Regions from separate parts of the Bacillus sp. 01N45 genome, predicted to be linked through region 2. Evidence: riboswitches for the same ligand, from Rfam matches in the RefSeq annotation. Region 2 holds a riboswitch; each other region holds the start of a gene.
The links. Region 2 has a riboswitch for thiamine pyrophosphate ahead of thiC (phosphomethylpyrimidine synthase ThiC). Riboswitches for the same ligand answer to the same signal wherever they lie in the genome.

Region 1: linked by a shared signal. The riboswitch ahead of tenA (thiaminase II) and the one ahead of thiC (phosphomethylpyrimidine synthase ThiC) in region 2 are both predicted to bind thiamine pyrophosphate.
Region 3: linked by a shared signal. The riboswitch ahead of AC1DMU_RS20640 (MTH1187 family thiamine-binding protein) and the one ahead of thiC (phosphomethylpyrimidine synthase ThiC) in region 2 are both predicted to bind thiamine pyrophosphate.
Region 4: linked by a shared signal. The riboswitch ahead of thiT (energy-coupled thiamine transporter ThiT) and the one ahead of thiC (phosphomethylpyrimidine synthase ThiC) in region 2 are both predicted to bind thiamine pyrophosphate.

The regions. Positions count from the first base shown of each region.
Region 1 is NZ_JBFTQW010000002.1:513,933-517,101, reverse strand. It holds gene pdxR (MocR-like pyridoxine biosynthesis transcription factor PdxR) at 1-605, shown strand, start outside; gene ddlB (D-alanine--D-alanine ligase) at 610-1,524, shown strand; TPP riboswitch at 1,597-1,702, shown strand; gene tenA (thiaminase II) at 1,825-2,514, shown strand; gene AC1DMU_RS06875 (heterocycloanthracin/sonorensin family bacteriocin) at 2,809-3,150, shown strand.
Region 2 is NZ_JBFTQW010000006.1:281,186-284,354, forward strand. It holds gene lldP (L-lactate permease) at 1-1,387, shown strand, start outside; TPP riboswitch at 1,459-1,574, shown strand; gene thiC (phosphomethylpyrimidine synthase ThiC) at 1,687-3,169, shown strand, end outside.
Region 3 is NZ_JBFTQW010000009.1:103,801-106,969, reverse strand. It holds gene AC1DMU_RS20650 (ABC transporter substrate-binding protein) at 1-796, opposite strand, end outside; gene AC1DMU_RS20645 (ABC transporter permease) at 793-1,566, opposite strand; gene AC1DMU_RS20640 (MTH1187 family thiamine-binding protein) at 1,538-1,858, opposite strand; TPP riboswitch at 1,959-2,060, opposite strand; gene AC1DMU_RS20635 (methyl-accepting chemotaxis protein) at 2,122-3,169, opposite strand, start outside.
Region 4 is NZ_JBFTQW010000013.1:65,985-69,153, reverse strand. It holds gene feoB (ferrous iron transport protein B) at 1-1,393, opposite strand, end outside; gene AC1DMU_RS24435 (FeoA family protein) at 1,390-1,617, opposite strand; TPP riboswitch at 1,812-1,913, shown strand; gene thiT (energy-coupled thiamine transporter ThiT) at 2,000-2,668, shown strand; gene AC1DMU_RS24425 (sensor histidine kinase) at 2,877-3,169, opposite strand, start outside.

The DNA of each region.
Region 1 (3,169 bases), on a different contig from region 2:
CCAAATATAAGGTTCCTATTATAGAAGATGGATTTAATGAAGAGCTACGTTATTCAGGTTCACACTTAGCACCATTATTAACTTTTGCTGGCGCTGGTAATAATGTAATTTATATTAGTAGCTTTTCAAAGGTACTTTTCCCTGGTTTACGTGTAGGCTGGATCATCGCCGATAAAGAACTGATTCATCATTTAGAAAGTGTAAAAAGAGCAAGAACGATTCACACATCTACGTTAGATCAAGCTGTTCTATTTCAATATTTACATGAAGGATATTTTGAAAAATATTTAAAAAAGGCAAGATCAGTTTATAAGAAGAAATATGAATTAGCTGTTGGGGCGTGTAACGAGTACATTCCGTTTCAAAGAATGACCGGTGATGGTGGACTTCATTTATTTATAGAGTTAGAAGAAAAAATTCATGCCCGCACACTTTTACAAAAGTGTTATGAGCAAGGGGTTACATTTTCTCCAGGAGATGTTTTTTATTCTGATGGAGGAGGAGCGACTACTTTTCGATTAGGATTTTCACGTCTGAAAGAAGAAGAAATAGTTCGTGGAATCAAAATAATCGGTGATACAATAAAAACTGAAATTTGGAGTTGAGGAAATGAGAATTGGCGTTATTATGGGGGGAGTATCCTCTGAAAAACAAGTATCAATTATGACTGGAAATGAAATGATTGCAAATTTAGATAAAAATAAATATGAAATCGTACCAATTACGTTAAATGAAAAAATGGATTTAATCGAAAAAGCGAAAGACATTGATTTTGCGCTGCTTGCATTACACGGAAAATATGGAGAAGATGGGACGGTTCAAGGCACGCTTGAAAGTTTAGGTATTCCATATAGCGGGAGCAATATGTTATCTAGCGGTATATGTATGGACAAAAATATTTCGAAAAAGATTTTACGCTATGAAGGTATAGAAACACCCGATTGGATTGAACTTACAAAAATGGCGGATCTAAATCTTGATGAATTAGAGAAGTTAGGATTTCCGTTAGTGGTAAAACCAAACTCTGGTGGATCAAGTGTTGGGGTAAAGATTGTATATGATAAAGATGAATTAATTTCAATGCTGGAAACTGTGTTTGAATGGGATTCTGAAGTAGTAATAGAGAAGTATATAAAAGGTGATGAGATTACATGTTCAATTTTTGATGGAAAACAGTTACCTATTATTTCAATCCGACATGCAGCTGAGTTCTTTGATTACAATGCAAAATATGATGATGTTAGTACAATTGAAGAAGTTATCGAACTTCCAGGAGAATTGAAGGAACGTGTAAACAAAGCGTCACTGGCTTGTTATAAAGCATTGAAATGCAGCGTTTATGCAAGGGTGGATATGATGGTAAAGGACGGAATTCCATATGTAATGGAGGTTAATACATTACCAGGGATGACACAAGCAAGTTTACTACCGAAAAGTGCAGATGCAGCTGGTATTCATTATAGTAAACTATTAGATATGATTATTGAAACTTCATTAAAAGCAAGAAAAGAAGAAGGATTTTAAGAAGCGCTATCATGAATACTTTTGACAGTAACATGAAGTATGTTATGATGAATACAATACGAAAATTAAATATTTATCCACTAGGGGGGCCTATTATAGGCTGAGATCAAATGAGAATTTGAGACTCTTAGTACCTGATCTGGTTAATACTAGCGTAGGGAAGTGGGAAGACATTACTATTTTATGAATAAATACTGTCAATTTCACTTTCTTTACGTTTGTAAAGAAAGTTTTTTTATTTTACAGATTTAATAACTGTGGGTAAATACTTAAATTTTATACTTTATTGGAGGGATTTAAATGACATTTTCACAATCATTACGTCAAGAAGTAGATTCAATTTGGGAAGCTAGTTTTCATCACCCTTTTGTAAAACAACTTGGTGAAGGAACGTTAGATTTAGCTAGTTTTCGCTATTACGTACTTCAAGATTCATATTATTTGAGTCACTTCGCTAGAGTACAAACTTTAGGAGCTGCAAAAGCACTGGAATTAGAAACGACAGCTCGTATGGCACACCATGCTCAAAATACATACGAGGCGGAATTATCTTTACATGAGAACTTTGCGAAGAAACTAGGGATAACACAAGAAGAGAAAGATAATTTTATCCCTGCTCCAACTGCATACGCTTATACTTCACATATGTATCGTGCTGCGTATGAAGGACATTTAGGCGATATCATTGCAGCAATTTTACCTTGCTATTGGTTGTATTATGAAATTGGGGAGCGTTTAAAAGAATGTCAGCCAGAAGAGCCAATTTATAACGAATGGATTTCTGCTTATGGATCTGATTGGTTCCGTACATTAGTTGAAGAGCAAATTACACGGTTAGATACTATCGCTGAAAAAGTGACAAAGTCTGACCGGAAGCGAATGAAACAGCATTTTATTATTAGTAGTCAATATGAATATTCGTTTTGGGAAATGGCTTATACTTTAGAAAAGTGGCCAGTGAATACAGAAGTAGAAGATGTCATTGGATAATGAGTAGGGGTATTGCTATACATAGGTATGGATAATACTTATGTATATGATTTCACAAAAGAAGTATCGCAAAAAGACGCATCAATCTAAGTGCGTCTTTTTTCAATTTATAAAAATGAGCCTATGGAAAAAATAACCTAAAAATAGGTATATGAACAAGGTGCATTATCTAGTGATAGGTCATATTTTGTAGGGGTACGTATTGAACTTAGTTTATAGCGCTATTTCTACTTAGATTTAACGAACAGAAATATAAGAAAGCATTGGAAAAGTTGAAGTTTATAAACGGAGGTAATGAAAATGAATAAGTTTCAACAAGAACTACAAGCGTTAAGCCTTAATGATTACCAATCTGGAAATATTGTGTATTGGGACCAACAAAACCAATATCCATATTACTATATTGAAGATGCTGCTCGTCGCTGTGGCGGTTGTGGTCGTTGTGGAGGTTGTGCAGGTCGCTGTGGTGGATTTCGTTGTGGTGGATTTCGTTGTATTGGTTGCTTCGGTTGTTTTGGTTGTGGAGGTTGTGGAGGTTGTGGCGGCTGTGGCGGCTGTGGTAGTTGTTCTAATTGTTTTAGTGGTTTTAATGGTACTACTGATACAACTGGTACTATTGTAACATATGAATATTGATAAGAGAAAAAAGGAATCC
Region 2 (3,169 bases):
ATATAAAATATCTGTGAAAACAGGTCAATTCGATGTGATTCGTGCATCTGTATTATCCATTACGAATGACCATCGTTTACTCGTTATTTTAATCGGTTTTTCATTTGGAGCATTTTTGGAAGGGGCAGCAGGATTTGGTGCACCAGTAGCGATTACCGCAGCGCTTCTTGCAGGTCTTGGGTTAAATCCTTTATATGCAGCGGGTCTGTGTTTAATCGCAAATACGGCACCAGTAGCGTTCGGAGCGATGGGAATTCCGATTACAGTTGCTGGACAAGTAACAGGTATTGATCCGCATAAAATTGGACAAATGGCTGGGCATCAATTACCGTTCTTATCATTATTTGTTCCGTTCTTTATCGTATTTTTAATGGATGGATTTAAAGGAGTAAGACAAACATGGCCGGCTCTATTTGTAGCAGGTAGCTCATTTGCAATTACGCAGTTCATTACAGCGACGTTCTTAGGGCCAGAACTTCCGGATATTACGTCAGCACTTGTAAGTTTAGTGAGTCTATCGCTATTCTTAAAAGTTTGGCAGCCGAAAGAAATCTATCAGTCTAAAGAAGCAAATAGTGAGGTAGCAGCAACGGCGATATCTATGCCGAAACTAACGGTAGGAAAAGTAGTAAAAGCATGGTCTCCATTCATTATTTTAACTGTGATGGTAGTCATTTGGAGCCAAAGTTTCTTTAAAGCGTTATTTGCTCCAGGCGGTGCTTTGGAAAGCCTTGTGTTTAAGTTTGAAGTTCCAGGCTTACACAATTTAGTAATGAAAGCAGAGCCAATTGTAAATAAACCGACGCCTTATGAAGCAATCTTGAAATTAGATATTTTATCAGCGACGGGAACAGCAATTTTAATTGCTTGTATCATTTCTATCTTTATTTTGAAAATGAGTGCAAAAGATGCAGTAGTAACATTTAAAGAAACGATAAATGAGCTTAAGATGCCAATTCTATCTATCGGATTCGTATTAGGATTCGCGTTTATCGCAAACTATTCTGGTCTATCTTCTACATTAGCATTAGCACTTGCAGGAACTGGCGGACTATTCCCGTTCTTCTCACCATTCCTAGGCTGGATCGGTGTATTTTTAACAGGATCCGATACGTCAGCGAATGCACTGTTCTCGAATTTACAAGCGATTACAGCGCAGCAAGTCGGTGTATCTGAAGTACTTCTCGTTGCAGCAAATACAACGGGCGGTGTAACAGGAAAAATGATTTCTCCGCAATCGATTGCAATTGCTTGTGCGGCAGTTGGACTTGCTGGAAAAGAATCAGATTTATTCCGCTTTACAGTGAAGCATAGTTTATTCTTCGTAATTATTGTTGGTATTATGACGTATGTACAGGCATATTATTTAACGTGGATGATTCCATAAACAACAAAAGAAATAAACTTTGCATTTTTCAGATTATCGTGTATGATGGGAAAGTATTGAAAATTAAATCAGTGATAAACTAGGGGTGCCTAACGTATGCGTAGGCTGAGAGAGAAGCGTGTGAACTTCTTAACCCTTTGGACCTGATCTGGCTCGTACCAGCGTAGGGAAGTTAACGGCTTTACATAATGATGTCTTTATGAGCCAGGTCCTTATTTTTTTATGGACCTGGCTCTTTTTATTTTGGCATACGCTGGCCATATCTTGTCCTTGTCACGTACAGGGGGGCAACAAAGGTTATGAAACAGTCTGTTTCAGCTGAGCAAATTGAATTGAAATCGAGTTTACCAGGAAGTAAGAAAGTGTATGTGGATGGACCACGCGCGGGTATGAAAGTGCCGATGCGCGAGATTGAACAAAGCGAAACGAACGGTATTCCGAATCCGCCAATTCGTGTATATGATACGAGCGGTCCTTATACAGATCCTGCGTATAAAGTGGAACTGGAAAAGGGATTGCAGGCGCCGCGCCACTCTTGGATCCTGGAGCGCGGAGATGTAGAAGCATACGAAGGGCGCGAAGTAAAACCAGAGGATGACGGTGTGAAAGTGGCTTTGAAACATACGCCTGTTTTCCCGCAAATGGATCGTCAGCCGCTTAGAGCAAAGCAAGGTGGAAATGTTACGCAAATGCATTATGCACGTAAGGGTATCATTACGTCTGAGATGGAATATGTTGCGATTCGTGAAGGAGTAGAGCCTGAGTTTGTTCGTAAGGAAATCGCGGAAGGTCGTGCCATTTTACCAGCGAATATTAACCATCCGGAAGCAGAACCGATGATTATCGGCCGTAACTTTCACGTGAAGGTCAATGCAAATATCGGAAACTCTGCTGTATCTTCTTCAATTGCAGAAGAAGTAGAGAAGATGACGTGGGCAACGCGTTGGGGTGCGGATACGATTATGGATTTATCTACAGGTAAAAATATTCATACGACGCGTGAGTGGATTATTCGTAACGCGCCTGTACCAGTTGGAACTGTACCGATTTATCAAGCGCTGGAAAAAGTAAATGGAATTGCAGAAGATTTAACGTGGGAAGTGTATCGTGATACGTTAATTGAGCAGGCGGAGCAAGGTGTGGATTACTTTACGATTCACGCGGGCGTATTACTTCGTTACATTCCGATTACTGCAAAGCGTACGACAGGTATCGTTTCACGTGGTGGTTCAATTATGGCACAGTGGTGTTTATTCCATCATAAAGAAAACTTCTTATACACTCATTTTGAAGAGATATGTGAAATTATGAAGCAGTACGACGTTTCGTTCTCTCTTGGAGATGGATTACGTCCAGGTTCGATTGCAGATGCAAATGACGAAGCACAGTTTTCTGAGCTTGAAACACTTGGTGAATTAACGAAGATTGCTTGGAAACATGATGTGCAAGTGATGATTGAAGGACCTGGGCATGTACCGATGCATTTAATTAAAGAGAATATGGAGAAAGAGCTTGATATTTGTCAGGGCGCGCCGTTCTATACACTTGGGCCGTTAACGACAGATATTGCACCAGGTTATGACCATATTACATCGGCAATTGGAGCGGCGATGATTGGCTGGTTTGGCACGGCGATGCTTTGTTATGTAACACCGAAAGAACATTTAGGTTTACCGAATAAAGATGATGTTCGCACGGGGGTTATTACGTACAAAATTGCTGCACATGCAGCTGATCTTGCGAAAGGGCACAAAACGGCTCATCAGCGTGATGATGCACTTT
Region 3 (3,169 bases), on a different contig from region 2:
CTGCTTTAATTAAAATATCAGCAGCTTCTTTCGGTTCTTTAATTGCAAAATTATAACCTTCTGTCGTTGCACTCATAAACTTTTTCACAAAGTCTTTATCTTGCTTCGTATGTTTTTCACTCGTAATAATAACAGGACTATAGAAATCAAGCGCTGGGTCTAAGTCTTTCACCATAATCGTATTTAACTCTTTTCCTTGGCGCTTCGCTTCAATTCCATCCCATCCGTAATATATCCATTCAAAGTCTGCATCACGACCGATTGATTTAAAGAAATCTGTTTGTCCTAAGATGATTTTTTCAACTTTATTAAAATCAGCTTGATGCTTCTCCATGATTGTCTTCAACGTCGCTTCTTCTGCTGGTCCTCCCCAGCCGCCGTAACGTTTACCTTCAAAATCTTTTGGTGACGTCATATTATCTTTTTTAAGTGATGCAAAAGCTGAAGTATTATGTTGGATGATTGCTCCTACAGATACAACAGGAATACCTTCCACACGAGCCAACGTTACATTTTCTTGTGCGCTTATTGCGAAGTCAGCTTTTCCGGAAGCTATCATTTGCTCCGCTGTCACATTATCACCTGGCTGAATAATCTCTACATCTAATCCTTGCTTTTTATAATAATCTTTCGTTTGCGCTACATATAGGCCAGTATGATTCGTATTCGGAAACCAATCTAATACTACTTTTACTTTTTGATCTTTACTTGCACTTTCTTCTTTCTTCGCCGGATTACATCCAGCTACACCTACTGCTAATAAGGCAGCCAACATAACTTTTAAACCTTTTTTCATTTTCTGCCGTCCTTTCTATATATCCATGGTGCTGTTATTCTTGCCATAAACTCCACGATAAAATACAGACATAATGTCACCATAACAATAATTGCCGCCACACCAAATACTCGGGCTGTTAGAAAGGATTTTGTAGCTCTTGTAAGCATAACTCCTAACCCTTCGCTTGCACCGAGCCATTCCCCAATAATTGCTCCCATTACGCTATATGTAACTGCAATTTTTAAACCTGAGAAAAAGTATGGCAGCACTGCTGGAAACTTTACTTTCTGGTAAACTTGCCATTTCGTTGCCTTCATCGTTTGCAACAACTTCAACATATTTTTATCTACCGTTTGAAAACCTTCTAAAATGCTGAGCGCAATCGGGAAGAAACAAACGAGTATTACTACCATTACTTTCGGTAGCATTCCATATCCAAACCAAATAATAAATAACGGTGCAAGTACAACGATTGGAATCGTTTGCGAAATAACAAGCAACGGATTTATTAAAATACGAAATAAAGGGATAACATCCATAATAATTGCAATACTTGTCCCAATTAAAATCGCAAAAAACAGTCCGATTAGAACCTCTTGTAACGTTTGCATCGTATTCGGTAATAGTAAATCTTTCATTCCAATTAATTCTTGAACAATGGCAGAAGGCTTCGGTAAAATCCACGGTTCAATTTTAAATAATGAAACAGATCCTTCCCATATCGCTATGAGAAGGATAAGCCAAATTGTTGTAATTATTTTAGATTGCTTCTGGTTTTGCATATTCATCACGGTACTTCCAAACCTTTTCATCTATCGTTACACCAGTGCTTGGACGATAATGGATTTTAATAGAAGTAATCACTTCTTCTGCTCCAGCATCCACACAAGCTTGTTGCGCACGTTTAATGATATCAAGAAGTACATCTAATTCTCCTTCCAGCGTTGTTTCCATTGCCCCTACTTCATAACGAACTCCCGATTGTTGTACAACTTCAATTGCTTTATCAACAACAGAATACACATCTTTGTTCTTCGCTTGTGGTACTACTGAAAATGAAATTGTAACTTGTTGTGACATAGTAAAATCCCCCTTATAAAATGAAATATTAAAACAAGAAAAGGCTTTCCTACTGCGTAGGAAAGCCTTGTATGCAAGTTATTATAGAATAACATATGCTACATCACTTTAAGTAACTCCCTACGCTGGCATTATCCAGATCAGGTTGAGGGTCGATGTTTGTTTACATCCTCTCAGCCAATTGGCTCCCCGGTCCTTAATTCGTTTTCATTGTAGCATGATTTATTTTATTGAACAAACAAAAGCACGTATAATCATTTCATTTAACTTTTGAATTCCCCTATTAACTCTTGTAACTCCTGTGAAAGCCAGCTTAAAGAACTAGCTAATTCAGCAATATCTTGTACAGACATTTCCTGTTCTTTCATACTTTCTTCAATATTATTACTACTATTTGCATACTTATTTGCAATAAGTGATAGTTCATTTACAACACGAACAATATTTTGGCTATTTTTCAATATATCACTTGAATTGCTAGAAACAACTCTAACTTGATTTGTAACAGATTGTGCTGATTTTGAAATTTTTTCAAAGAAAGCACCACTACTTTGAAAAAGTTTAATTCCGGATTCTACTTCTTTTGAAGCTTTTTGTATTGAAACAACAGCTTCTTCCGTTTCAACTTGTGTTTCCCCTATTAATTTCGCTATATCTTTTGCTGATGCTTCCGTCTGCTCTGCTAATTTACGCACTTCATCAGCAACAACGGCAAATCCCTTTCCGGTTGCCTCAGCACGTGAAGCTTCAATAGAAGCATTTAAAGCTAGCGAATTCGTTTGATTTGAAATACCTGTAATTACATTTACAATATCACTAATTTCTTTTGATCTTGTTTCCAAAGAATGAATGATAGAAGATAAATCTTGTACTGCATTTTGTATTATGTTCATTTGATTAATCGTCTGTTCAATAACACCATTTCCTTTTACTGAATGATGCGTCGTACCTTCAGACTCTTTCGCCATTTGTTTTGTAATATTAGTTATCTCTTCCATCCTATCTTCCATTTCATATACAATACCTAAGTACTTTGGTACTGAAGTTTCTTGTGATTGAACGCCAGCCCTTAACTCAACTATAGAACTTACGATTCCTTGGACTGCCATGCTATTCTCTTTCGTACTCACTGACAATTCTTGCGAAGATGAGGAAACCTGTTCTGCTGTCTGCTTCACTTTATCTATAATTCCTTTAAACTTCTCAATGGTATTATTAAAATACGCATTAATAATACCAATATCATCTGGTCTTTCCTCTAATTTAATACTTAAATCACCTTCACCGACTCTGCGCAATCCTTCACGTAAA
Region 4 (3,169 bases), on a different contig from region 2:
CTAATAATGCAAGAACAATACCTGCAACATATAAAGAAAACACAACAGTTGCCTGACTATGAGGGAAGAATACTCCCGCAAATAATGCGTATACAGGTAAACGTGCCGAACAAGACATAAATGGTGTTACAAGAACTGTAAGTAAACGTTCTTTTTCTTGTTCAATCGTTCTCGCTGCCATAATACCTGGAACATTACATCCAAAACCGATAATCATCGGAATGAATGCTTTTCCATTTAAACCGAAGAACTCCATAATTCTATCCATAACAACTGCAATTCGCGCCATATATCCTGAGTCTTCTAATAATGAAATGAAAAAGAATAGTGCAAAGATTTGTGGAACGAATACTAATACCGCACCAACACCGGCAATAATACCTTCTGTAACGAGTGCTTGAATAAAATCAGAAGCTCCAACACTTGTGAGCCCAGCCGTTACCCAATCCGTAAGCTGTCCACCAAAAAATTCATCTAACATATCGGATAAAGGTGTACCAATCCACGTAAACGTAACCTGAAAAATAAAAAACATAACTGCTAAAAAGATTGGAAGTCCTAAAATTTTATGTGTAATTAATCTATCAATTTTTTCCGAAAAAGGAATTTTTCCTTCTTTCTCATGCTTCATAACATTTGTTTTTAACTTTTCAATATACGCTTCACGAGTTTTGTAAATGTGCTCTTCCAACGTACAATCAAGTTTTCCTTCTAAGCGAGATCGAATGGCTACAAGTTCCTTATAAATTGGTAATGCTTTCATTTCTTTTTCTACTACTTCGTTATTGCTTAAAAATTGAAGGGCTAACCATCTTGGATGCTTATAATTCGCTGTCTCTAAAAGAGCTATTACCTCTCCAATTCCTTCATCCATCTGTACACCATATGAAATAATGAATGGCTTTTTCTCGTTTTTGTCATTTTCTTTAAGAGTAGCAAGTAGTTCTTCACAGCCTTTTCCACTTCTTGCAACGACCGGAACGACTGTTACACCTAATAGCTCTGATAATCGTTTTACATCAATTACAATGCCTCGTTGCTTTGCCACATCGACCATATTTAATCCGATTGAAACCGGCTTTCCAAACTCAAGTAATTGCAACGTTAAATGCATATTTCTCTCGAATTGCGAAGAATCCACTATATTTAACATATGATGAAATTCGTCTGTTAGTAGAAAATTTGTAACGACACCTTCATCACGCGAAACTGGATTCAAATCATAAACACCTGGTAAATCAATTAATGTTCCTTGCTTATCTTTTAATTTACCAACCTTCTTTTCTACTGTTACACCGCTCCAGTTTCCTACGTATTCATAAGAACCAGTAAGTGCATTAAATAATGATGTCTTCCCTGTATTCGGATTCCCTAGCAAAGCTACCTTATTCACGCTAATTCCACCTTTATCATTTTCGCGTCACAATGACGAATACTAATTAACTGTCCACGACACTCCAATGTACAAGGACCTTTGAACATCGCTTTCTGCTTCATGCGAAGTTCGCTTCCTTCAGAAAGACCGAAAGCAGCCAATCTTCTCTTCAGTAAATGATCTAAAGACTGAACGCTTTTTACTAACACTTTCTCACCGATTTTAATATCTACTAAGCTCATAACCTTCCCCCTCAGAAGAGAATGATAATTATTTTCAAAAAAATTATAGCACACTCTATTTCTCTTGTACTATACCCTTTTGCTTCATATTTATTAACATTTCGCTACAATTCTATTTCAATCATTGTCATACTGTATTCGTTTGCCATTCTCATCCATTTCGCTTACAATAAACAATAGCAAATAAAGAATCTCGTTATCACTGGGGGAGCCATGCCGCTGAGAGGGAACACTTCGTTCCGACCCTTCGAACCTGTTAGTTAATGCTAACGCAGGGATTGTGCAAACGTCCGAAATACATACCTCTTTTTTATTTACGTATTTCGTATCCTCCTATGATATCTATTCTTTTTTGCACAACTTGGATTTAGGGGGAGACAACATGCGTAACACCAATTTACAAGCGATGATCGAATCTGCAATTCTTGCAGCCTTCGCCTTGGTCATCGACATTTTACCATTATCAATCAAACTTCCAACAGGCGGTTCCATTTCATTCGCTATGATTCCTATTTTTATTATTGCATACCGCTGGGGCTTTAAATCAGCTTTCTTAGGTGGTTTAGTTTGGGGACTATTACAAATTGTCGTAGGAGATGCTTACATTTTAACACCTATTCAAGCTTTCATTGAGTACTTCATTGCCTTTGCTTTTATCGGATTTGCTGGCTTATTCTATCGTCCAATTCAAAAAGCACTTTTAACGTCTAATGAAAATAACTTAGAACAATCAAGTTTAGGTAGCCGTAAAGAAAAACCTTCATCAAAACAAAACGAAGGTAAGAAAGTCCTTGCTTATATTATCCTTGCTACATTTATCGGTAGCTTTGCTCGCTATTTCTGCCACTTTATTGCTGGTATTATTTTCTGGGGACAATATGCACCGAAAGGTCAATCAGCAGTTCTATACTCATTAATCGTAAACGGCAGTACAATGCTCGGTTCTTTTATTTTATGTACCGTTTTACTTATATTTTTATTTCTTACTTCACCTCGCTTATTCAAGAGCATCAATGCTTATCAAATAAATTCAAACAAAAAGAGCGCTTAATAAGCGCTCTTTTTGTTATATCGTAATATCAATTAAAAATACAATAAATGCACAAAAGAAAATAAATACCATTATACTTAGCCACTTGCTATGCACGGTTCATCGACTCCTTACATAACCTCATTTTCTAACCAGATTATATCGCTTAAAAATAAAGATTAGGTAAAGATAATATGAAAATAAATTAAAAAAGCGTAGCATGCATCATCTACGCTTTTTTAGGTAAATAAAAGTAAAATAATACACCATCTTCTGTATTTTCTGCCCCATATTCAGCATCGTGCAGTTCTAAAATATTTTTAGAAATAGCTAGACCAAGCCCAGTTCCACCTTGTGAACGGTGGCGAGCTGCATCCACGCGATAAAAACGGTCCCAAATTTTATCTAATTGCTCTTCTTCAATGTGAGTACCTTTATTTTCAATACACACTTTTATACGATCTTTCTCATCTATTGTAGAAATAATAATATCCTCTTTATTCGGTGTATAACGTATGGCAT